3 regions of the Neobacillus sp. DHD-1R genome follow, and region 2 is predicted to be linked to each of the others. Evidence: predicted binding sites of a transcription regulator. Region 2 holds the regulator's gene; each other region holds the start of a gene.
What was found. Region 2 encodes LexA, which represses DNA repair genes until DNA is damaged. Its sites were predicted from a motif close to CGAACATATGTTCG; they were not measured.
Positions count from the first base shown of each region.

Region 1 (8,486 bases), 850 kb from region 2:
GAAACGATAGCCAGAAGTAATTCTTTTTTCATCCATTACCCCTCCAAACTCTGATACTTTTAGTATGCCCATTATTGGTAAAAAGATGAAAAAATAATTGATCTGAAGATCATGAAGCACATTTCCGAATGCATTTACCAAATGTGCTGTGGTGCTACATTTTTTAATCCTTTTTAACAGAAAAAGGACTCCCTCATAATGTTAGGGAGTCCTCAAAAAAAACTATTCACTAGCAGTTTCAGTCTTTGGTGCGTCCACTTTCCAAACAGTGGTTACCTTGCCATTTTCATCTTCATCAATAATAAATGAGCCATTAGAATAACGATCACTAAAGTGGATATCAATCGTTTTATATGTTTCTGTGTGTCCTTTATCGGTTTGAATAACAATAGTATCTTGATCATGTGCAATAACAAAGCCCATCACACGATGCGGATTGGATTTAAGTTCTCTTAAGATTACGACGCCACGCTTGGCTCGGGTTGCTTTTTCGAACTCTTTAATTTTCATTCGTTTCAAGGCTCCACGCTGTGTTGCGATAACGATTGATTCTTTACTATCAGCCGTTATCAGTTTACCACCGACAACAAAATCATCATCTTTTAAATTAATCCCTTTTACACCTGCCGCACGCTGCCCAACAATACTAACTTCTTCCTCATGGAACCAGAGGGCATAACCTAAGTTTGTAACCAAGAATAATTCTTTTGTTCCATCGGTTAGATGAACATCAAGAAGTTGATCATCATCTTTAAGATTAACAGCCACGAGTGGTTTTGAGTAGCGCTGTGCTTTATAGGCTTTCAACTCTGTCTTTTTGACCATACCATGTTTGGTTACGAAAACTAAATATTCTTCTGCTTCAAAATCCTTGACAGAGATCGCGTGAATAATTTCTTCGTCTCGTTCAATTGGAATGATATTCGCCACATGCTGACCCATATCTTTCCAACGAATATCGGGCAGTTCATGTACAGGGCAGAATAGGTAGTTCCCCTTATTTGTGAACAGGAGAAGTACATCTTTTGTATTGGTATCGAGCTGCGCAAGGAGACGGTCGGATTCCTTCATTGCAGGGTCCTGACCACCTGAAGCAGCAAAGGAACGCTGGCTTGTCCGTTTCACATACCCTTGCTTTGTTACGGTTACAATCACATCTTCACTAGGGACCATAACGTCAAGATTGATTTTGATCTCTTCAATCTCTGCCTCGATTTTTGAACGGCGCCCATCAGCAAAGCGTTTTTTCACGTCTTTTAATTCTTTTTTAATTACAGAAAGAAGTTTTTTTTCACTAGCCAAAATGCTGGTCCATTCTTCTATTTTTTTGGCTAATTCTTCTGCTTCCTGTCTTAATGCAGTGATATCCGTGTTTGTTAAACGATAAAGCTGTAAGGAAACAATCGCTTCGGCTTGCAGTTCAGTAAAGGCAAATTTAGTGATTAAATTGTCCTTCGCATCACGCTTGTCCTTAGATGCACGGATCGTTGCAATCACTTCATCGAGGATCGATAAGGCCTTCATTAATCCTTCGACAATATGTTGACGTTCCTTTGCTTTATTCAGGTCAAACTGAGTACTTTTTGAAACAACTTCCTTTTGATGGCCAATATAGGCATCAAGTAATTCACGAATGCCCATTTGGACAGGTCGCTTGTTATAGATGGCGACCATATTAAAATTATAGGTTACTTGAAGATCACTATTTTTATATAAGTAATTCAAGACACCAGCTGCATCGGCATCCTTTTTTAACTCAATCACAATTCTTAACCCAGTTCGGTCTGTTTCATCGCGAACCTCTGACATACCTTCTACTTTTCGGTCGAGGCGGAACTCATCCATTTTTTTGACGAGATTTGCTTTATTGACCTCATAGGGAATTTCCGTTATGACAATTTGCTGTTTACCGCCACGAGTTTCTTCAATCTCTGTTTTGCTGCGGACAATAATTTTGCCTTTACCAGTTTCATAGGCTTTCTTTATCCCATCTAGCCCTTGGATAATCCCACCTGTTGGGAAGTCGGGTCCTTTAATTACGGTCATTAACTCATCCACCGTTACGTCAGGCTTTTCCATTCTCATGATAACCCCGTCAATAACTTCTTCAAGATTGTGCGGAGGAATATCCGTTGCATAACCTGCTGAAATCCCTGTTGAACCATTCACAAGTAAATTAGGGAACTTTGCTGGTAAAACGGTTGGTTCCTTTGAAGTATCATCAAAGTTTGGAATAAATTCAACGGTGTTTTTTTCAATATCTCTCATCAGTTCAGCTGAAATCGCTGATAGCCTTGCTTCTGTATAACGCATCGCAGCTGGCGGGTCACCATCCATACTACCGTTATTTCCGTGCATCTGCACGAGGACATTTCGAACCTTCCAATCCTGACTCATCCGTACCATTGCTTCGTATACGGACGAGTCACCATGCGGGTGATAGTTACCAATGACATTACCAACGGTTTTGGCTGATTTACGAAAGCCTTTATCAAAGGTATTCCCTTCCACATGCATGGCATATAAAATTCTTCGTTGGACTGGCTTTAAACCGTCCCTTGCGTCTGGCAGGGCACGTTCTTGAATAATGTACTTACTGTATCTGCCAAAACGATCCCCAATGACCTCTTCTAGAGATAAGTCCCGAAATATTTCATTTGCACTCATCCTTCAGAACCCTCCTCTGAGACCGTAATATTTTCGTTTTCTAAAATCGTGTCATCCTCTTCTAACCCAAATTTTACATTGCTTTCAATCCATTTGCGGCGCGGTTCCACTTTATCACCCATAAGGGTAGTTACCCGGCGTTCCGCTCTGGCAATATCATCTATTTTTACACGAATCAACGTGCGTGTTTCTGGATCCATTGTGGTTTCCCAAAGCTGGTCAGCATTCATTTCACCAAGACCTTTATAGCGCTGAAGAATGTAGCCTCTACCCACTTTTTTAATGGCATCTTGGAGATCATCATCACTCCACGCATATTCAATGATTTCTTTTTTCCCTGTCCCTTTACTCACCTTATATAGAGGAGGAAGAGCAATAAATACTTTACCTGCTTCAATAAGCGGCTTCATATACCGATAAAAGAACGTAAGTAGTAGTACTTGGATATGAGCTCCGTCAGTATCGGCATCAGTCATAATAACAACTTTATCGTAATTAATGTCCTCAACGGTGAAGTCAGCTCCAACTCCGCCTCCGATCGCATAAATCATCGTATTGATTTCTTCATTTTTAAAAATGTCAGCGAGCTTTGCTTTTTCCGTATTGATGACTTTTCCGCGGAGTGGCAGTACTGCCTGAAAACGTCGGTCTCGGCCTTGTTTCGCAGAACCTCCAGCAGAATCACCCTCCACCAGGTATAGTTCATTTTTTTTCGGATTTCGTGATTGAGCAGGTGTCAGCTTTCCTGAAAGAAGCGTTTCTGACCGTTTCTTCTTTTTGCCGCTCCTGGCATCCTCACGGGCTTTCCGAGCTGCTTCACGGGCTTGATAGGCTTTTATCGATTTTTTAACTAGAAGCGAACTGATATCAGGGTTTTCTTCGAGAAAGTAGGAAAGATGTTCAGATACGACTGAATCAACAGCAGATCGTGCTTCGCTAGTTCCTAATTTTCCCTTCGTTTGACCTTCAAATTGGAGCAGATCTTCCGGAATTCTAACCGAAATGATGGCAGATAATCCTTCGCGAATATCATTACCCTCTAGATTTTTGTCTTTTTCTTTTAAGAAAGCTACCTTACGAGCATAATCGTTGAATACCCTTGTCATCGCAGTTCTTGCCCCAGCTTCATGTGTACCGCCATCTCTTGTCCGAACATTGTTAACAAAAGAAAGCACATTTTCCGAGTAGCCATCATTAAATTGAAAAGCAAATTCCACTTCAATGCCGTTCTGGGTACCTTCAAAGCTTACCACAGGATGGAGGGAATCTTTTTCTTCGTTTAAATAGGCAACAAAAGCCTCAATTCCATTTTCATAATGAAACACTTCATGCAAATCATTACGATCATCATGAATCTCAATTTTTAATCCCTTTAGTAAGAACGCCGACTCTCTTAACCTCTCACATAAGGTTTCAAAGTTATAAGTCGTTGTCGAAAAAATGGTCGTATCTGGCTTGAAATGAATCGTCGTACCTGTTTGATTGGTTTTGCCAATTTTTTCGAGTGTAGTGACCGGCTTACCGCCATTTTCAAACCGTTGTTCATAAACAAATCCATTCCTCTTTATGGTAACAATTAACCATTCTGATAATGCATTTACAACTGAAGCACCAACACCATGTAATCCGCCACTGGTTTTATAACCGCCTTGGCCAAATTTTCCTCCAGCATGGAGTACGGTTAAAATGACCTCTGGTGTTGGTTTGCCCATTTTATGCATACCGGTTGGCATCCCGCGTCCTTTATCCATGACGCTAATTGAATTATCTTTGTGTATTCTTACAATGATTTGATCACCAAATCCACCTAGAGCCTCATCGACGGAATTGTCAACAATCTCATAAACGAGATGGTGAAGTCCACGTGCATCGGTGCTGCCAATGTACATACCTGGGCGCTTTCTTACCGCCTCAAGACCTTCTAGTACCTGGATGGCATCATCATTATAATCAAAAGCCTGCTGAGTCCTTGCCACTAAAATACCCCTTTCATACCTAAAAAACATAAAATGCGTTCAACGCACTTTGGTAAATCATTTGTTAAAACGAGTCAATAATTGATTGAAATAAAAGATTATAGAACGAATGTTTGCTAATGTTTGCCACTTTTATTTTAACACATGTTCTCGTGGCGTCTATGCTTAATTGTAGCGATTTATTTCGATTTGGCAAATACGTATTTTAAAACAACTTATTTTTGTAATACTTTTTATGTGATTTTCAGCGGAGGAGAGACGAAAAAAACTGCTAATAATTAGCAGTTTTTTGATTGGCTTTATTTATTTTGTCATTGCATGTTCGACTTTAATACAACGGTCCATAATGACCGTATAGCCTTTATTTTTTAAAAACTCATAGGCTTCTTCATTAGCAAGACCGAGCTGTGCCCAAAAAACATCTGCATCAATTTCATCAAATTCTTTTGCAACATCAAATAATTGTTCGGAACGTCGGAATACATTCACGATATCGACATGTCCCTCAATATCTTTCAAAGAGGCAACGGCTTTTACACCAAGAACCTCGTCGACAGTAGGATTTACAGGGATAATTTCATAGCCTGCTTTCTGCATTACATTTGTAACTTGGTATGACGTACGCTCGGGATTATTACTTAATCCAACAACTGCAATTCTTTTTGCTTTCTTTAAAATAGCGCCGATTTCCTCCCGGCTTGGATTCTCAATTGCCATAATAACCACTCCTATCTATTATTTTTTTATTTTACCTCTTTCTTAGCAAAAAACACAGGGAAACGCTTACAATAAAAAAGAGGAAGTCAAAAGGGTTTGCCCCATTTGTGACTTCCTCTCAGTTGAATCTTTTATACAGTAACAAGCTTGGATTTAACTGCAATGTTTAGTTTTGGGACCATTAGGCAAAAACGGGCTCCATCCCCGGTGTTTTCTACCGTTACATGTCCATTCATGTTTTCAAGAATCATGCGGGTCATATAAAGTCCTAACCCAGTGCCATGTGGTCTTGTTGTAAAATAGGGATCAAAGACTTTTTTAAGAATCTCAGGCTTTATTCCCCCAGCATTATCAATAAACTCTGCTTGAACAAATTCCTCCGTTTCGTCTAAGTTTATCGTTATTTTTCGGTTACTGACCTTATTTTGAAGAAAGGCATCACGAGCATTTGTTAAAATATTGAGCACCACTTGGCTATATTCATTCGGATAGCCGTATGCTGTCTGTTGGCCCCCATATTCAAATTCCAGTTGTATTCCACAATATTTAAGGCTGGATGAAAAAATAGACAAGGCATCTTCAATCGAATTACTAATCGAAAACGGGGATTTTTCTTTGTTCGGTTTATAAAATCTCTGAAAATCATTGATGGTACGAGACATATGTTTAATCTGAATCATACTTTCCTTTGTGAAGCTATCAATGTATTGATCGTTAATCACACCAAACTCAAATTCTTCTCGAACATCTTGAATAAGCAGTGACAAGCTATTTAACGGCTGACGCCATTGATGGCCAATGCTGGCGATCATTTCCCCCATAGCAGCCAATCGAGAATGCTGGATTAAAAGATGATCCTTTTGTCTGTTTTTTTCAACCTCGTCATGAATCCTCACTTCTAAATTTCGATTACTAGCTTCGTACTTTTCTGCTAAATCACGATAGTTTTTTTCACTTTCTTTTAGCTTTTTCATTAACTCATGACTCTTAAAAATATATCGAAAAACGATTAAAATAACATACACTATTATTAGGATTAAAGAAATATACAAAAAAAGCATAAAGTCCACCCTCTTAACTTTCTTTGCTGTATAACGTTACACAGTTTCGACCTTTGTCTTTTGATTGAGTAAGGGCTTGCTCTGCCTCAAAAAGCAGTTCTTTTTTCGATATTCCTGAAGAAAATGCTGCGACACCAAAGCTGCAGGTAACTTGGCCGATATTGATAAATTGAAAGGCTTCTATTATGGAACGAATGGATTCTGCTAGTTCGACTGCATGATGCCCATCTGTTTCTGGTACAAGCAGTATGAATTCCTCCCCACCCCAACGGGCAAACATATCACATTCCCTTATCCGCTGCTGTACAATCGTCGATACCGTGATTAACACCTTATCACCTGCTGACTGACCATATGCCTCATTAATGGTTGTGAAGAAATCAATATCCATTAGAATAATGGAAAAAGGATGCGCAAATCGTTCAGCCCGCCGCATTTCATTCACCAAAATATCCTTAAATTTTTGACGGTTAAAACTATTCGTCAATGGATCCATCATGGTTAAATGCTCATTTTTTCGGCTTTCTTTTTCTAAATCGGTTATGTCTGTACAAACAAATAAGATTTGGTTGGAACCTGGTATAGGTCCTGCTTTCAATACGTAGTTATAATCTGTTCCATGGGGTCCTTTCCACCTTACTTTGGCAAGATTTTTCCCCGTAGAAAAGAACTCCTCGACCCATTTTCCTTTTTCTTTGGGGTAAAAATAATGCGGATCCTCTACAAAGAAACTAGAGAGGAATTGACTTTTATAAACTCCAGGATTATTCTTGTCCATGTTCGTTACCTTTGTAAAGGCTTGGTTCCATTCAACAATCTCTTCATTTTCAATCACGAAAATAAGATTATCTTGAAAATCCAGGATGGATCTTGTCATTTTTTTTTGTTTATCCAATTCTTTTTCCAACTTAATTTGGTAGACTGACTTTTGAATGGCTTGTAAAAATAAGTCTAAATCAATCGGCTTTAAGATAAAATGATTGACATTGTTTTCTATCGATTGAACAAAGAAGTCATTATCATCGTGGGCTGTTGTCACAATCACTTGTACCTTTTCATTTAATTCGCGGATTTTTTTTATCATCTCTAATCCACTCATTTGGTTCATTTTAATATCTGCAATGATTAAATCTGGTTGATATTGTTGATAAAGTTGAAATCCTTCTACGCCGTCAATTGCGACATGAATATCGGAAAAACGGCGTTTTAGCACACGTAATAATTTCTCTCTGGAAAATTTTTCATCTTCTACATATAAAACACGTATATCTGGATACTGATATTTAAGATATTGCTGTATATTTCTTGCCATTTGATAATCACCTCTTTCATTCTTGTTTAAATTAATGTAATAAAACCGACCGAATTTCTGTCGACTCCGCTCGGTAAATCTTCTAGTAATTTATTGTACTTAAATTATAGGTGCTCGTAATACACCATTTCAATGTATTAACAAATGGTTTGAAAATTCTCCATATTTTCGTAATAAAATTGCCTATAAATGTTCTTACTTTTGCCTTTTCCTTCAAGAAATTAAAAAGGGAAATAACGAAGGACCATTGGTCAAACCTTCATTATTTCCCTTATTTCTTATTTTTTAGTTACGGCCTCTTCTAATTGCAAATTTAAGGCCGTCCAGGCGGTTTGGTCACCAAATAATCTTGACCATGTCCCGATACCAGCTAATTTATAGGTCACTGCTAATTCTGCTCTTTTCTTCAAGGATAATTCATCTTCTATCCAGATCTTATAGAGGGCGTTTTCATCTGCTGCCATATATTCTGCATAGTTTTGACCACTTATTTCATCATATCTTGGCTGTAATCCTTTTTCTGCAAGCCATTCTTTTACTTTATCCATCGATAGCGCTTGTGCTGTCACCATGGTCATGCCCTCAGCATTCGTTTGTTCCTTCCATAGTCTTGCATATAATGGGACACCAAGGATTAACTTTTCTTTCGGAACCTCCTTCAGCAAGTTTACAAGATTCCTCTCTACCCACGGCAAACTTGCCACACTTCCAGCAGCAGTTGACGAACCAGTATGTTCGTCATAGGCCATAACA
Region 1 is NZ_CM173232.1:2,764,287-2,772,772, forward strand. It holds gene AC3ANL_RS13360 (hypothetical protein) at 1-32, opposite strand, end outside; gene parC (DNA topoisomerase IV subunit A) at 223-2,667, opposite strand; gene parE (DNA topoisomerase IV subunit B) at 2,664-4,643, opposite strand; gene AC3ANL_RS13375 (CoA-binding protein) at 4,947-5,360, opposite strand; gene AC3ANL_RS13380 (sensor histidine kinase) at 5,492-6,334, opposite strand; gene AC3ANL_RS13385 (GGDEF domain-containing response regulator) at 6,435-7,733, opposite strand; gene AC3ANL_RS13390 (glycosyl hydrolase family 18 protein) at 8,012-8,486, opposite strand, start outside.
Region 1: parE (DNA topoisomerase IV subunit B) is a predicted target of LexA. The motif match lies at 4,746-4,759, and genes of this name have one in related genera.

Region 2 (8,486 bases):
GCATATAGTCTTTTGATCCTTTAATCATCGTTTTATTTGATCCTGCAAGGTCTGCTGATCCACCGATAAATATAGGCAGATTTTTCGCAATTCCATTTAACACTTCACCAGAAGAGGCACGGCTTGCAAGACTTTTTCCTTCTGGGTAAACTGGAATATCCTTGTCCCAGCCTTCTGGAAGTTCATGATTTAATGCTTGTTCTAGCTGAACAGCTAGTTCAGGGTACTCATTCTTGTATTGAGCGAAAAGATCATTCCACTCTTTTTCTTTTTTCTCACCATTTTCAACAATGAGTTTTTGGAAGTTTTCATATACTTCTTGTGGTACATGGAAATCTTCTTCAAAGGTCCATTTATACGCTTCTTTTGTAAGCTTTAACTCATCCGCTCCAAGTGGTGCACCATGAATGCCTGATGTTCCTGCACGGTTTGGTGAACCGTAACCAATAACGGTTCTTACTTCAATCATGGTAGGACGATCAAGGTCACTTCTTGCTTCTTCAAGTGCATGAGCGATTTCTTCAAGGTTATTGCCGTCTTCAACACGAAGATACTGCCAGTTGTACGCTTGGAAACGCTCTTTAACACTTTCTGAGAATGATTTATTCAAGTCTCCATCAAGTGAAATATCATTGGAATCATATAGGACTACCAAACGGCCTAATTTTAAGTGTCCTGCAAGGGATGCTGCCTCTGCAGAAACGCCTTCCATTAGGTCCCCATCTCCGCAGACACTGTATGTAAAGTGGTTCACAAGTTCATACTTATCTTTATTATACACGCTCGCAACATGACGCTCTGCCATAGCCATTCCGACAGCCATCGCAATCCCTTGGCCAAGTGGACCAGTTGTTGCTTCTACACCTTCAGTATGGCGATACTCAGGGTGACCAGGTGTTTTACTACCCCATTGGCGGAATTGTTTTAGGTCATCCATGGAGAGATTGTAACCAGATAAGTGAAGCATGCTGTATAACAAGGCAGAGCCATGTCCCGCAGACAAGACAAAACGATCACGATTAAACCAGTGAGGGTTCTTTGGATTATGGTTCATGAATCTTGTCCATAATGTATAAGTCATTGGTGCTGCACCCATTGGCATCCCAGGATGTCCTGAATTTGCTTTCTCGATTGCATCAATGGAAAGCGTACGAATAGATGTTACAGATAAATCATCAATAGTATTAAACATGAAATACATCCTTTCTCATTCACTAAAACTGAATACACCATTTATATTATATTGCTCCTGCTATTAATTCAACAAATAGCACTAAAATAAGTAATAATCGTCACTTTGTTTCTTATTTTGACACTATAAGGAATGATATATGTGAAAAAAAAAAAAAACTCGCCAAATGGCGAGTATGTGTGTGGAGCCTCTTGCTTTGGCTATTATAATCGGGAACAGCCTTTTAATGAAGTCTATTTTTCTTTCTGGCTTTGATTTTTTCTGGTGTTACATCATTGCCTTCGGGATCAATGAACTTAGTGTTTGTTAGGGTATCAAGCATATTAGAACGGAAAGTCGCCAAATATTCACTTCTTAATTTTGATTGTTCTTTAGCTTCAATCTCCGTTAATCCTGTCGATTTTGCTTTTCTTGCCAGTTCGTTGATACGAGCCATTTTTTCTTTAGATAGCATTCAAGTACCATCCTTTCTATAGGATTAGACACTTGATTTTACTAAAAAAAAGAAGTTCTTACAAGGCAGAAGGATTATTCATCTTGTGACTCCATATACTCTTGATATCGTCTATGTACGGTTGCTTTTGAAATTTGGTAGCCAAATCCTCTAAGTGTGGCAGCAATTTCCGCAAAGGTTAAGTCATTTTTTCTTAACCGAATGATTTGATCAATTGGAACCTCGATTTTATCCCGGCCGGAACCCTCACCAAGGTTTTTTAAATTTTTTTCTGGTTTATAGCCTTGCTGAACGGCACGCTTCATGCCGCGTTTAATCTTTACATTATGAAGTTTCCGTTGGTACTCTTCTACCATACTGACGATTTGTAACACCATTGAATCAGATTCTGATAGTTCGAGTTCCCCGCTATGAGAAATACTATAAAGTTTGATTCCTTCTTTTAAAATGCAATGAAGGAGGGCAATTTTGGCATTCCCTCTGCCAAGCCGAGTCTCGTCCTGGATTAACAATGCTTGCACCTGTGAATCTTTTATCCGTTCTAATACCTCTAATATTCCATCTCTTTCAAAATCATAGCCGCTTGCTTGTTCTTTAATGATGGCATCAACCTCAAAGTGATACTGGCTCGCAAGTTGGATTAATTCCTCTTCCTGACGTTTTAATGAGGTTTCCTGGGTTTCTTTATTCGTGCTGACACGGCAGTAAATAATTGCTTTCAAATTCTATCCTTCTTCCTATTCTTCAGGGGCACTAGCTAAAATGGTTGTTGTTGGAGATACTTTCTTACTAACCGGAATGACAATTTCTTCACCTGGAAAAATTTGATCGTTAATATTTTCATTATGCTTCTTTACCCAGCTGACGAACTCATCATTGGATAATGAATGCTGTTCGGCATATTGGTTAGAGATTTTCCAGAGTGAATCACCTTCGGAAATAGTTACTTTTAAATATTGATCCTGGTCAGTAGGATGTTGTTTAAATGATAATATGAGAGCTAAGAAGCAGCTTAGTATAATTAGAGTAATAGCATATGAGTATTGGGTCCATAATTTTTTCATGTTTTCCACCTCTTATAGGAATATATGTTCTCTTTTTGATATCATCATTATAGTCCGAACGTTTGTTTGTTGTCAACTACATTTTCGAACTTATGTTTGTATAAAAATGAAGAACATGCTATAATTAAGCCAACAATAACCAGGCGAGGTGCATTTTATCATGGTAAAAATATCAAAACGGCAGCAGGATATCCTGGATTTTATAAAAGATGAGGTTAGAAGCAAGGGCTATCCTCCTTCGGTAAGGGAAATCGGTGAAGCAGTTGGTCTTGCCTCCAGCTCCACAGTACACGGTCACTTAGCTAGGTTGGAAAGTAAGGGTCTCATCAGAAGAGATCCAACTAAACCAAGAGCTATTGAAATTTTGGAAGTAGATGAAGCAGCCAATATCCCAAGAAACAAAGTTGTAAACGTACCAGTGGTTGGGAAAGTTACAGCAGGTATACCAATAACAGCTATTGAAAATGTAGAAGAGTATTTCCCTCTTCCAGAAAGTCTTGCTCCTTCGGATGAACAAGTCTTTATGCTGGAAATCATGGGTGAAAGTATGATAGAGGCTGGAATTCTTGATGGGGATTACGTTATTGTAAAGCAGCAGAAAAATGCTGATAACGGAGACATTGTTGTAGCAATGACTGAGGAAGATGAAGCAACCTGTAAACGGTTCTTCAAAGAAAAAGACTATATCCGCCTGCAACCAGAAAATTCCACGATGGATCCTATTATTTTAAGGAATGTTTCTATTCTTGGAAAAGTAATTGGGGTTTATCGTCATATACATTAAAACAAAAGAGCTGTGACCAGCTCTTTTTTTATTGGGAAAATTTTCAACTTTCATTCACAATTAATTACTATATTAAAAAATCAGTATTTTTACTCATTTTCATATTGCTAATATTTAATATAATTAAATTACACCATGATTTACCTTAGGTCCAAAAAATAAAAGGCTTAAGGAGTGTGGGAAACAGTGTTAATTGACATTATTTTCTCGATTGTGATTGGTGGGTCGGTGGGGGTCATCGGACATGTTCGAAAGAACGGAAAAATTATCATGCCTCGCAGAACAAAAAAATTTCTTTATCTCGGTTTTCTCGAAGAAGTACTTCTTGGTGCAGTTGCTTCGCTTCTCCTCGTCCTGTATACCGCTCCAAATTCATTGGTAGAAATCCTTATTTTTTCGATTATTGCTGGACTCGCTGGTGATGCCGTTCTGAATAGAATTAAATTATTAAATGAGAACGGTGAGAAGTAAATTTTTATAATGCCTCAGTAATCTATTACTGAGGCTTTTTGGTTTTTGTTGTAAATTAAAAAGCCCCGTCGCGTTAAGCGACAGGACTAATGAATCTTAGTACACGCTCATATATTGATCGCGTTCCCATTGGTGAACGACGGTGCGGAACATATCCCATTCAATTTCTTTAGCTTCAATAAAATGTTCTAGGATATGCTCTCCAAGACCAGCAGTGATCACTTCATCAGCTTGAAGTTTTTCTAATGCATGGGCAAGTGTTGCAGGAAGATCGATGATTCCTTCTTCGATTCTTTCTTCTTTACTCATTACATAAATGTTACGGTCGATTGGTGCTGGAGGAGTTAATTTATTTTTAATTCCATCTAGACCAGCTTTTAGAAGTACTGCCATTGCAAGGTATGGATTGGCAGCAGGGTCTACGCTTCGAACTTCTACACGAGTGCTTAACCCGCGTGAAGCTGGAATTCGGATTAATGGTGAACGGTTCATTGCAGACCATGCAACATAACAAGGTGCCTCATAGCCTGGTACTAAACGCTTATATGAGTTTACAGTAGGGTTTGTTACAGCTGTAAAGGCTTCAGCATGTTTTAGGATACCAGCAATGAATTGACGTGCATTATCGCTCATTTCTAAGTCGCCAGTTGACTCGTAGAATGCATTTTCCCCACCTTTGAATAAGGAAAGGTTCATGTGCATACCAGATCCGTTTACGCCGAATAATGGTTTTGGCATAAATGTCGCGTGAAGACCATGCTTACGCGCAATCGTCTTAACAACAAGCTTAAATGTTTGGATTTGGTCACAAGCTGTTAAAGCATCAGCATATTTAAAGTCAATTTCATGTTGTCCTGGAGCTACTTCATGGTGAGAAGCTTCAATTTCAAAGCCCATTTCTTCAAGCTCAAGAACGATATCACGACGGCAATTTTCACCTAAATCAGTTGGCGCTAAATCGAAGTAACCGCCTTGGTCGTTCAATTCAAGAGTGGGTTCACCTTTTTCATCTAATTTAAACAAGAAGAATTCCGGTTCAGGTCCGAGGTTGAAGTTAGTGAAGCCTAACTCTTCCATCTCCTTTAACACTCTTCTTAAGTTATTACGCGGGTCACCTGCAAATGGTTTACCTTCTGGAGTATAAATATCACAAATTAAACGGGCAACTTTCCCTTTTTCAGCTGTCCATGGGAATACTACCCATGTATTAAGGTCAGGGTAAAGAAGCATGTCAGATTCTTCAATACGTACGAAGCCTTCGATTGATGAACCGTCGAACATCATTTTGTTATCAAGTGCTTTTTCCAATTGGCTGCTTGGAATTTCAACATTTTTGATTGTTCCCAAAATGTCAGTAAATTGAAGACGGATAAATTTCACATTTTCTTCTTTTGCTAAACGTTGGATATCTTCTCTTGAATACTTTGCCATTTTCATTCCCCCTATTTTTTGAAAAAAGAATCATCATAATTTAATGGAAAAATCGAGACATATCGCCTTGGCGTAATGTGGATCGATTGTTTCTGCCTGAATGCATTAATTCGTTGCGAAGAAGCTTTCTTAGTTGTTCATCAGTTAAGTCTGTTTTGGCTTTTTCTTTTGGATTGTCAGCTAACTTAGATTGTTGCTCTTTGACTATGAACAATTGCTTAATGCCCGCCATGTTCACACCTTGGTCAATTAAATCTTTAATTTCTAACAATCTATCAATATCGTTCAAACTATACATCCGTCTGTTTCCTTCGGTTCTAGCTGGAGAAATCAACTGGTGCTCTTCATAATAGCGGATTTGTCTAGCGGTTAAATCTGTTAACTGCATGACTGGCCCAATCGGAAACAGTGGCATGGAACGACGAATTTCTCTTCCACTCACCAAATTTCTCCTCTCTTTCGTAAATCTTATTGCTATTATATTTCGTGTAAGAAAAGATGTCAACACTATGTTAGATTTTCTTACATGCTTTTTTAAAATAAAATAGGACAACAATATTACAAGCCATTCTATTTTATTTTCCCTAATCTAATTGAATTAATCCCTTTTCGACTAAATGGTCAATCGCCAAACAAATCGCCATTTTCACATGTGCATAGGTTAACCCGCCTTGTACATAGGCAACATATGGAGGGCGAAGCGGACCGTCCGCCGTAAGTTCAATACTCGCACCTTGAATAAAGGTTCCTGCTGCCATAATCACATCATCCTCATATCCAGGCATATAACTTGGGTGTGGTGTCACGTAGGAATTGATGGGTGAGGCAAATTGGATAGCCTGACAAAAAGCGACCATTTTATCCCGATCATCAAACTGGACTGATTGAATTAAATCTGTTCTTTTCGTGTCCCACTTTGGCGATGAATTCATCCCCAATTTTTCCAACATTGCTGCAGTAAAGACGGCGCCCTTTAATGCCTGACCTACGACATGTGGAGCAAGAAAGAACCCTTGATACATTTCTTGCAGGCTGTATAAAGAGGCACCTGCCTCTGCCCCGATACCCGGGGAAGTCATTCGATAGGAACAGGCCTCGACCCATTGTTTTTTCCCAACGATGTATCCTCCGGTTTTAGCAAGGCCGCCGCCTGGATTTTTAATTAATGACCCCGCCATAAGATCTGCACCGACATGACACGGTTCTATCTCTTCAACAAATTCCCCATAACAATTATCTACGAAAACGACCACGTCAGGTTTGATTTCTTTGACAAAGGAGATCATTTTACCGATTTCCTCAACAGTAAAGGAGGGCCTTGTGGCATAGCCTTTCGAGCGCTGGATCCCGATCATTTTTGTATTCGATTTTATTTTCCCAGCAATGGCATCCCAATTAATCGAGCCTTCATCGGTCAAGGCGGCACTATCATAAGAGATCCCGAATTCCTTTAAGGAGCCCACTCCATTGCCGCGAATCCCGACGATTTCTTCAAGGGTATCATAAGGTTTTCCCGTTATATAAAGAAGCTCATCCCCCGGCCGAAGAACCCCAAATAAAGCAATCGATATAGCATGGGTGCCTGAAATAATTTGCGGGCGAACTAGACCTGCTTCACCCCCAAACACATCCGCATAGACTAATTCCAAGGTATCTCTGCCAATATCATCATAGCCATAGCCGGTTGACGGAATAAAATGTGAATCACTTACACGATGTTGTTGAAAGCTTTTTAACACTCGAAATTGATTGGTTTCGATTCTTTCATCCATTTCTTTATGTACCGCAGCGATTTGTTGTTCCACTTCCCTCACAAGCGGCTGCAGCTTTTCCCCATTTTTTAACTGTTGAAACATGTTGTTACTCCTATCTATAGTGAAAATTTCAGTAATTGTCCCGTTATCTGATGATCCTTAAGTGTGTATCCTTTGCAGCGATAAAATTGACTGTCTTCATCAAAAACGAGTGTTCTTAAGATGGTCTCATTTTTTAATTGTGAAAGCAGCTTTCCTTCCGTTGATGGAATCTGTACTTCGTATGGTTCCATCTGTTTCATCACTACCTTCTCCATCTGCTCCTTCAAGGAATGACGATCGCCTTCATCAAAGGCACTAATGAATACAGTTGGTGTATCAGCCGTTGGGACAAAATCTGGATGCTGAATATCTTTTTTATTATATACTGTTATTTGTGGAATATCTTTTACTTCTAAGTCATCCAACAGCTTTTTAACAGTTTTTTCGTGTTGAAAATAATCAGGATTAGACATATCAACCACCTGCAGAATCAAATCAGCTTCCTTTACCTCCTCAAGTGTGGAACGAAAGGCCGCAATAAGTGTGGTCGGTAAATCTTGAATAAATCCTACCGTGTCGGTAATCAAGGCCAAAAATCCACTTGGTAAAATCAATTTCCGTGTCATCGGATCTAGCGTGGCGAATAATTGATTTTCCTCGTATGACTCCGCTTCAGATAACCGATTGAACAACGTTGATTTCCCTGCATTCGTATAACCGACAATGGCCACTTGAAAGGTCTTATTTTTCTTTCTTCTCTCACGATACCGATCACGGTGTTGAACGATGACGGAAAGCTGTCCTTTAATATCATCAATTCTTCGGCGGATATGACGGCGGTCTGATTCTAACTTCGTTTCCCCCGGACCTCTTGTACCTATTCCTGCACCAAGACGCGATAAAGCAGTTCCCTGACCAGCAAGTCTTGGTAATATGTATTGCAGCTGCGCCAGTTCAACCTGCAGCTTCCCTTCTTTAGAACGGGCCCTTTGGGCAAAGATGTCAAGAATGAGCTGCGTTCGGTCAATAATCCGCGCATTTATTTCAGCGGCCAGATTTCTTTTTTGACTTGGGGATAGCTCGTCATTAAATATGACGATATCTGCCTCCGTTTCCTCTACCAATGCATTTAATTCTTCGACTTTTCCTTTACCAATATAGGTGGCCGGGTGAACGCGGTCACGTTTTTGGACAAGTGTGATAAGCACCTCACCCTGTGCCGTTTCCGTTAATGCTCCTAGCTCTCCCATCGAATAATCGAAACGGGCATCATCATCCCGGTTCGTTTGGCACC
Region 2 is NZ_CM173232.1:1,911,501-1,919,986, reverse strand. It holds gene tkt (transketolase) at 1-1,192, opposite strand, end outside; gene AC3ANL_RS09210 (DUF896 domain-containing protein) at 1,416-1,646, opposite strand; gene AC3ANL_RS09205 (YneB family resolvase-like protein) at 1,721-2,368, opposite strand; gene yneA (cell division suppressor protein YneA) at 2,384-2,710, opposite strand; gene lexA (transcriptional repressor LexA) at 2,871-3,494, shown strand; gene AC3ANL_RS09190 (DUF4257 domain-containing protein) at 3,681-3,965, shown strand; gene glnA (type I glutamate--ammonia ligase) at 4,062-5,396, opposite strand; gene AC3ANL_RS09180 (MerR family transcriptional regulator) at 5,437-5,838, opposite strand; gene AC3ANL_RS09175 (methionine gamma-lyase family protein) at 5,981-7,252, opposite strand; gene hflX (GTPase HflX) at 7,267-8,486, opposite strand, start outside.

Region 3 (8,486 bases), 1.5 Mb from region 2:
GGGGAATGTCTAAATGGGACATCTTTGTAAAAATACTAATCTCTTCGTAGATAGCCTTCACCTTCTCCGTCTCGAATGTAGCCAGATACATGTGTACCATCACCACGTTCATAACCACTCACTTCGTGTGGATCGACCCACGTTTGATTTGAAGTTGAGTCACTGCTATCAAAATCATCATCAAATGCTGAGTCAAAACCATCAGAAACATTAAAAATTACAAGTCCCAAAGTTGCAACGGATACAACAAAAATAAACGGAGTAACAAACGCTCGAGACCGTCTACATAAAAATAACCAGATAAAGAAGCATAGTGCTCCAGCAGAAATAATTGCTATAAATTCCACCTGTTCTAAATTTAAAGGATCTATATAGGTGTTGATATAATACTTCAGCGTGTCTTTAATAGTAGAAAAGTATGTATAAACCCCATAAAAGAAAACGGCATTCATTACCAACCCAATCCAGAACCTAAACGAAAAAAATATCCTGATAATTTTTTTGATGCGGAAATAAAGAATAATTGCTATTAAAATCCCAATTAGTATTGCCATATTAACCCCCTGACTCAAAAAGATGTACAGTTTTAAAAAAATAGCACATTTTTCTCATATATCTATATTCTCCAATAAAGTATTTCAATTAAATATATCGGCATTTGTAACTACTTTGTTCAGTTTGAATAGGCAAAAAAAGCCATATTTTTCCCTTAACTAGAGCGTGCTTGAGTTGAATATAGGCAGCCTCTTCGCCAGCTTTTTTCTTATTTCACTAACTGTCAGTTTAGTTCAAAAAGGAAACGCTTCCACTAAAGGGTGGCAGCCCAAAATTTTTTTTATAAAATAACCTGTGAGGGACCTGAACCCATGACCCCGCCCTGTCAAGGAGATAAACGTGTAATGCCACTCTAAAATAGATTTTGCTAATAGACTAGAAGCAGGGAATTTTATACGTAGAATGACAAACCTCGACCATTCTTCCCACCTTTCCCTTTCAATCAAACGATTAGTTAAACATGCTGCATACCTTGATAAACAAGCATTCTCATCACTCCACACATGAAAAAGGTGTTGGAAAATGGCGTTGGAGTGATTGCTGAAACCCGTCCTATCCACATTCTCCACAAAACGACTTCTTTTCGACCAAATTCATTATAGGCTATACTATTCAAACGTTTGATTAAAAATGCTGAATATACTGCCCTAGTGCCATCCGCCCCCACTTGCAAGGAAAATAATTGTCGTTATCCAAACAAGAATCCCATTGATGATAACCAAACTTTCTACCCAATTAGATAGAATACTCGTCAAGTGACAACATTCTAGGAATCTCTCCCCTTTTCAACACTACACAAACGTTTGATTAGGAGATCGATTAACATAGATCAAACCTGAACTTTCCCCTCAAAATCGATAAAAAGAATGTCGAGAACTGTTCCTATCACACTTCCTTTTTAAAAAGGAACCTTGGATCGCCTTGGAATGAGAGCAGTGCTAAAATCGCATCCCAAGCATTGAAGATCAGCCCCGATACTCATCTTCACTTTACTCCTAATGATTGTAGGGGTATGACCCAGAAATTAGAAAGCTAAGGATTGCTAACAAAATGGTCTTTCTCTATTTGTTTTACAAACAGAACGTTCGTTCGTATATAATGATAGCGAGGTGATTATTATGGCGATACGTAACCGAGGTATAGTTAAATGGCAAGCTGCTTTTCAATTACCTGAATTAGTAAAGGGGCAACGCGATTTATGGCGTGATACGGAACGCACAGCAAGGCCAGTCTTAGACGAATATCAATTGGAGGAGTTCGATCGGCGGATAGCTTATGCGATGGAATCGAACTTTTCCGCAAAGGTAACGTTATGGTTTGATGGTTCCTTCACTGACATTACTGGTCGCATTCATTATGTCGACCCGATTACTAAGCAGATGCGTATTGAAGTTAGGTCTGGTCAGTTTAAGAGGATTGCATTTGAGGATGTTGTGGGAGTGGCTGTAGTTGATTAACCCGGAGAGCATGTATATTTAGGCTTATGAAAAATGATCGCACCCATTCATTAAAGTGAGCTTACTTCACAAGTGAACAGTCATGTATATGTCGACCGAATTTTGAGAGTTCCTTTATGAGACTTTCTAAGCAATTTCTTAACACGGAACCCCAAAGGTTAGAGATAAAAACTAACGTTTGGGGTATTTTTTTAGTATTCTATTTTACCAACATTTCTGATTTCTCGACGATAACCTGTCTATTCTTCCAGTTTCTTAACCATACAATAAGTTTATCTTTTAATTCCGAATCAATTGGTTGTTTAAGTGATTTTTTATTATGATTCATGATTTTGCTCATGCTGTATTCAACATCTGTTTTACGAAGCATATGAGTCATATCTTGAATAATATGTGTTTCACATTCACCTTGAACAAGGGATTTAATTTTTTCTAAATCGCTAACCTTTACGTTTACATCCTTTGTTCCAGTAATAGCTAGTACAGGACACGTGATCTTTTGTAACGGTTTTGAAACGTCAAATAGTGTTGTCTCCCGATTCCATTTAGCGTTAATTTTTTTCCCTTTATACTTAATAACCGGCTCATCCGATGCTTGCAGCGCCTTTACTAAGTCATCATTCATTTTTGTGATTTTTTCATCTACTTTTAATAATCGAAGTAACCATCCTTGAAATCCTTTGACAGATCGTAAATCCTTCATTATTTCCTGACGCTGCCAAGCCATTGTTTCTGCTAAAGGTTCAGCTATTCCGGCAAGCAGAATGATCCCATCTACCGAAACTTTCTCATTTACGAATGGTACTATAATACATCCTTCACTGTGTCCTAGTAAAATCACATTTTCAGAGTCTATGTTAGGATCCTTTTTAGCAAATTCTAATACAGCCTGAGCGTCGTCAATTAAATCGTACACGCCCATTTCATAATAGTCCCCTTTACTCGCTCCTACTCCCCTTTTATCATAACGAATACTCGCAAAACCTTCTGCGGCCAATACATCACTTAATTCCTTAAATATATTCATAGGCATTCCTTTAGCATTCGAATCTCGATCTATTGGTCCACTTCCATGTACCATTACAACTAAAGGGAATTTTTCACTGCTTCCTTCTGGGATCGTTACGGTTGCTGCTAATGGAAATTGTCCTTGTATCACCACTTCAATCTCTTTACTCATCATTTTCAACTTCCTTATTTATTTATTTATTTGTTTTTCTTTAATTGATAAAATTCAACTACAGATAGTACGTGTCAGTTAGCAAAATCGTTCATTTTTTTGTTCTGCTTCTTTTACCAATTTATTCAGAGAAAGCAGCCGTTATGATGGGCATTTCTATTAAGATAACTAAATGAACCACCTGTCATTTATAATAAAAGACAAGTGGTTCATTACACAACATATTTTTCCATTATTTCTGTAAATTTACAAAAAATATGAGCATTATCTGGTTCTCTAACTGGTTTATTTGCTGATCCGTATTAATTTGCTGTGCTCCAAACGCCAAACGATGCATCATAATTTCTTCTATTCCAGATATCAAATACTTTACAATTAGGTCCACTGGCTGGTTTGGCTGGAATTCCCATTCTTTCACACCATTAAGAATCATTGATAGATCTCCCGAACTATCAACCATTTCCCACCAATTTGTTTGTCATTAAATATTCTCATTTATATGAAAAGCATCCTGTCTGTTTTCTTTATAAAACTATATATCATATATGAAAGAATTTATTAGAAGAAAGGCAGTGGTGGAATATGGCTAAATATCGAATGGTGCAAACTGATTTTTGGAGGAATCCGATTGTTTTGGAAGAGATGACCCCAGAGGATAAATTTTTTTACTTATATCTGCTTACGAATCCAAATACAACTCAAATTGGAATCTATAAAATTACGAAAAAACAAATGGCTTTGATTTGGGCTATTCGATCGAGAGTGTTCTTTCGTTAATGGAGCGGTTTATCGAGCACCACAAGTTGATTCGGTACAATCCAGAAACAAGAGAACTTGCGATTAAAAACTGGGGGAAAGAGAACCTGCTTAAAGGCGGGAAACCGGTCATGGATTGTATTTATTCCGAATTAAAGGATGTCGAGGATACCTCACTTATTCAATATGTTGCGGAATCCATTCTTAAAGAAGAAATTCGCAGCTTGTATCAATCCTTTTATAAAAGCAAAGCAATTGTTTTCGGCAAGGAAGGCGGAGTTCAAGAAGAAAGTGATGCATACATAACGGAATATGAAGAAAATGACGATACGTTACGGTCTCGTGATACGATACGTGGGCAAAAAGAAAAAGAAAATAAAAATGAAAAACAACAACAAAAAGCTTTTAATCCCAATATAGAGAATCATCTAGTAGAAAATCCCTTGCAGGAAAATTCAAAGACCGAAGATGTACAAGAAATTATGGAGTTTTGGGACTCGAATGGCTTTGGTTTTTCGAACACGAATGCCAAACAGCAGTTGTTGTCGTGGCTGGATGATTCTCGTTTTTTACAACCGAAAGATGTAATTTTAAAAGCCATGACTATTGCGTGTGCCAATAATAAGCGAAAGCTGAATTATATTGTTGGCATTCTGAAGAACTGGGAAAATGAATCGTTATTGACCGCTGAAGAAATTGATTTGTATCAAAAGAACCAAAAGCCTGAAAGGCCACCAACAAAATCGTTTACAACGGGACGAGCTATTCCTAATGGATTTGAACTCGACCTTACGGCAGGTGAAGAATGACAGGCACCAAAACTTCAAAATTCATCAAATATTTACTAATATAGTAAAAATAGTACGATAAAAAGGATGAGAAAAATAATATAATGATGAAAGGATACCCAATCATAAAAGAGGATTTATCCGGATATAACAGGGAAATTTTACTTGCTCCACTTGGAGTATTTTATAATCTTTGAAGGGTATCTGGATATCTTAAATTTGTAAGCGTTTTAGGTTTAAACGGAAAAAGCAGTAGAATACGATCATTTTTATAAAAAATATGGTGTGAGGAGCTTTCTACATGAATAATCAACTTAAAACAGAGACAGAAAAGAATAGTCAGTTTCCATGGATGGACAAGTCATTGTCGCCACGTGAGCGTGCTGAGAAGCTCGTAGCCGCGATGACCTTGGAGCAGAAAATCGCTCAGCTTCACGGCGCGATGGAGACGATCAATATCTACGAATTGGCGTCAGCGGATAAAATGAGTACTATGAACGCGGAGGAGCAAGAGCAACTCATGGCCCAAATCCGGATAGAGCGCCATGTAACGGGTATCGATGAACTGGGGATCCCGCGCTTTCGGATTACCAACGGCCCAGTAGGTGTGGGTATGGGCGATGGATATCCGAGTCCAGCCGCTACAGCATTACCAATGTCCATCGGTCTTGCTGCTGGCTTTGATCCTGAGCTTGCACGTGAGTACGGCGACATTATTGGTTCTGAGTCTGCAACACTTGGCCAGCATGTACTAGAAGGACCGGGCGTTTGTTTACATCGAACTCCGATTGCTGGCCGTAACTTTGAATATTTTTCAGAAGATCCGTACCTTTCCGGGGTGATGGGCGTCGAGGTGACCAAGGCCATCCAGGAACACGGCATTATTGCCATGGGTAAGCATTATGTGGTTAACGATCAGGAGTACGAGCGCTTCCGCACGAGTGTCGAGGTGGATGAGCACGTATTGCGCGAGCTGTACCTGCTTCCATTCGAAATGTTGGTCAAGGACGGTGACATTGCCGCGATCATGAGCGCCTACAACCGTGTTCGTGGCACTTACGCAACGGAAAACCGCTATATCCTTAACGATATTCTTCGTGACGAGTGGGGTTTCCAGGGTTACGTGCAATCTGATTTCTGGTCATGCCGTTCTGCTGCAGGATCATTGAACGCTGGTATGGACCATGAAATGCCGGATGCCAAGTGGTTAAACGAGACGAATGTCAAGAATGCCCTTGATGACTCAAGCCTTGAGATCCAAACCGTCGACCGTGCCCTGATCCGCCGCTACACGCAGATGTTCCGTTTCGGACAGTTTGAGCGTCCTTACAATCCAGGTGAGATCGATGCAAAAGGTCATGGTGCCATCTCTCGAAAAATTGGCTCCCAGACCGCTATTCTTCTGAAGAATGAAGGCGAGACACTGCCGCTCGACCCGAAAGCCTATAATTCCATCGTGATCATCGGTCAGTCTGAGTTCGTTGATGACGCCTGCAATGGCGGTGGCGGCTCATCCAAGGTCACTCCGCTCTACACGGTACCACCGGTAGAAGGCATGCAGAATGTCCTGCAAGGTCTTGGTTCTAATGCGTTGGTCAGCAAGGTCACTGTCGCTAAAGATTTGTCGAACCTTGAAGAAGCGAAAGCGGCTGCCACTAAAGCTGGCGTGGTGATTCTAATGGCCGGCTTAGTTGCCACTGAGGGTGCCGATTTACCTAGTCCAAACATGCTGAACGACCAAAATCGCATGGTCGATGAACTACTGGAAATCAATCCGCAAACGGTTGTCGTGATGAAAGACAGCAGCCCTGTGATGATGCCATGGATCTCCAAGGCGAAAGCAGTTCTGGAAGTATGGAATCAAGGCACGGAAGATGGTCACGTCGTTGCCGACTTACTCTTCGGCATTGTCAATCCATCCGGCAAGGTGCCTACCACATACGCAGCTTCCGAGGGCGATCTTTTGTACGCAGACAACGCTGAGCGCTATCCTGGTACAGATGAAGGCAATGGCTTCCCGGTTATCCGTTATTCTGAGGGCCTCAACATGGGCTACCGCTGGTTCCAGTCTCAAGAAATTAAGCCATTATTCCCGTTTGGGTACGGCCTATCCTACACGTCCTTTGAGCTTTCTGGATTCTCTGTAACACCATCACAAACTGATGGCAAGTCCCCTATCACGGTTAATGTGACTGTAACCAATACAGGAAAAGTTGCTGGAGCTGAGGTTGTTCAGGTATATCTAGGCATTCCTGTCAACGGACAGCCACCTAAGCGTCTTGTTGGGTTCCAGAAGGTTTACCTTGAGCCTAATGAGTCACGCGAAGTGACCATCACGATCGATCCGAGCGCTACGAACCATCCGATGAGTGTATGGGACTACTACGACCATGACTTCGTGGTGAGGCCTGGCGAGTACACCGTATATCTTGGCACATCTAGCGAAGATACGCCTTACAAAGGCTCGGTGGTCGTTGAATAACTGAATATTAATCGTTAGAAGGATTGAATTCTCAGTAGGATTCAATCCTTTTTTCTTGTTTACTTCCCCGATATAGACAGCCACCAAAAAAGTGCCAGCCAACCAGAAATTGTACTGCACCCCACTTGTTAGACACACAGCTAACAAGTGGAGGTGCAGTTTTTATATGTCTAAATTTAACTACGGCGCTAGTATTAAAAATTCAGTCTTTAAGTTTTTATAAAATATAGTAATATTTAACTATAACATTTCATGTTTATTCCAGCCTTTTTTCTAAATCATACATATAGTTGCATAGATTGTTGGGAGGTAAGAACTTGAGTAGTTGGTTAATTATTATAGCATTGCTAATAATAGCTTTCATGTTAATCAAAAGTAGATTTTCGTTAAAGAGGAAGATTAGAAGAATTATCAAAAAACACCCTAACACTATAAGGTATCTTAAAAACAAAACTTTCAAAGAACATGAACTAATTAAGAGTTTAAAGGGAAAAGTTTATGATGAGCTAAGCGATAAAAAGCTAAATGTACCCGTCAAGAAGCTAGATACTATTATAGAAAAAGAAATTGTGAAGGTCGTTAAAGGTTGGAAAAGGAAAGTACTTGTATTTTTTGGTGTATTAGCAGGAGCAACGGGTTTCTGTTTTGCTGCTTTATTAGTCATAGGAATAACAACCTCCGAATCGGAAGAACCAGAGAAAGCTGCCGCGATTGCGAAATCGCCGAAGAACTCAAGTCAAATCGATTCACTTATGATGAGTGCAGAAACTCATATTGGTAAATCAGAATATACATTGGCAAAAAAAGATTTAGATCAAGTTCTAAAAATTGACCCATCTTCTCAAGATGCCTCTAAGTTATTGAACCAAGTTAAAGAGAAATTAAAAGTACAACAAAAAAAAGAAAAAGAAGAAAGTAAAAAGAAGCAGGTGGAAGCACAAGTTAATAAAGATGAAGAACGTTTTAATAACGGGATTGCTTTCATGCATGATGGACAGGAACAAAAAGCGCTAAAAGAGCTAGAAATGGTAAATAAAAAATCGAAAAGATATGAAGAAGCACAAAAGTATATCAGGAACATCAAGCTTAATCAGTTTGCTGAACAATGCAAGGATATAGACTATAAAGAGTTAAAAAAGGCCCCAGAGGCATACAAAGGGGAGAAAATCCACTTCGCCGGAAAGATTTACAACATCCAAGAAGTCAGTGGGAAAACAATTCTTTCACTAGCTACATCATATGCGGACGGTGATTATTACGGTGATGAT
Region 3 is NZ_CM173232.1:419,680-428,165, reverse strand. It holds gene AC3ANL_RS02065 (hypothetical protein) at 36-554, opposite strand; gene AC3ANL_RS02060 (YolD-like family protein) at 1,674-2,012, shown strand; gene AC3ANL_RS02055 (alpha/beta hydrolase family protein) at 2,212-3,195, opposite strand; gene AC3ANL_RS02050 (hypothetical protein) at 3,425-3,625, opposite strand; partial or broken gene AC3ANL_RS02045 (DnaD domain-containing protein) at 3,775-4,757, shown strand; gene AC3ANL_RS02040 (beta-glucosidase family protein) at 5,038-7,218, shown strand; gene AC3ANL_RS02035 (hypothetical protein) at 7,536-8,486, shown strand, end outside.
Region 3: AC3ANL_RS02060 (YolD-like family protein) is a predicted target of LexA. The motif match lies at 1,634-1,647, and genes of this name have one in related genera.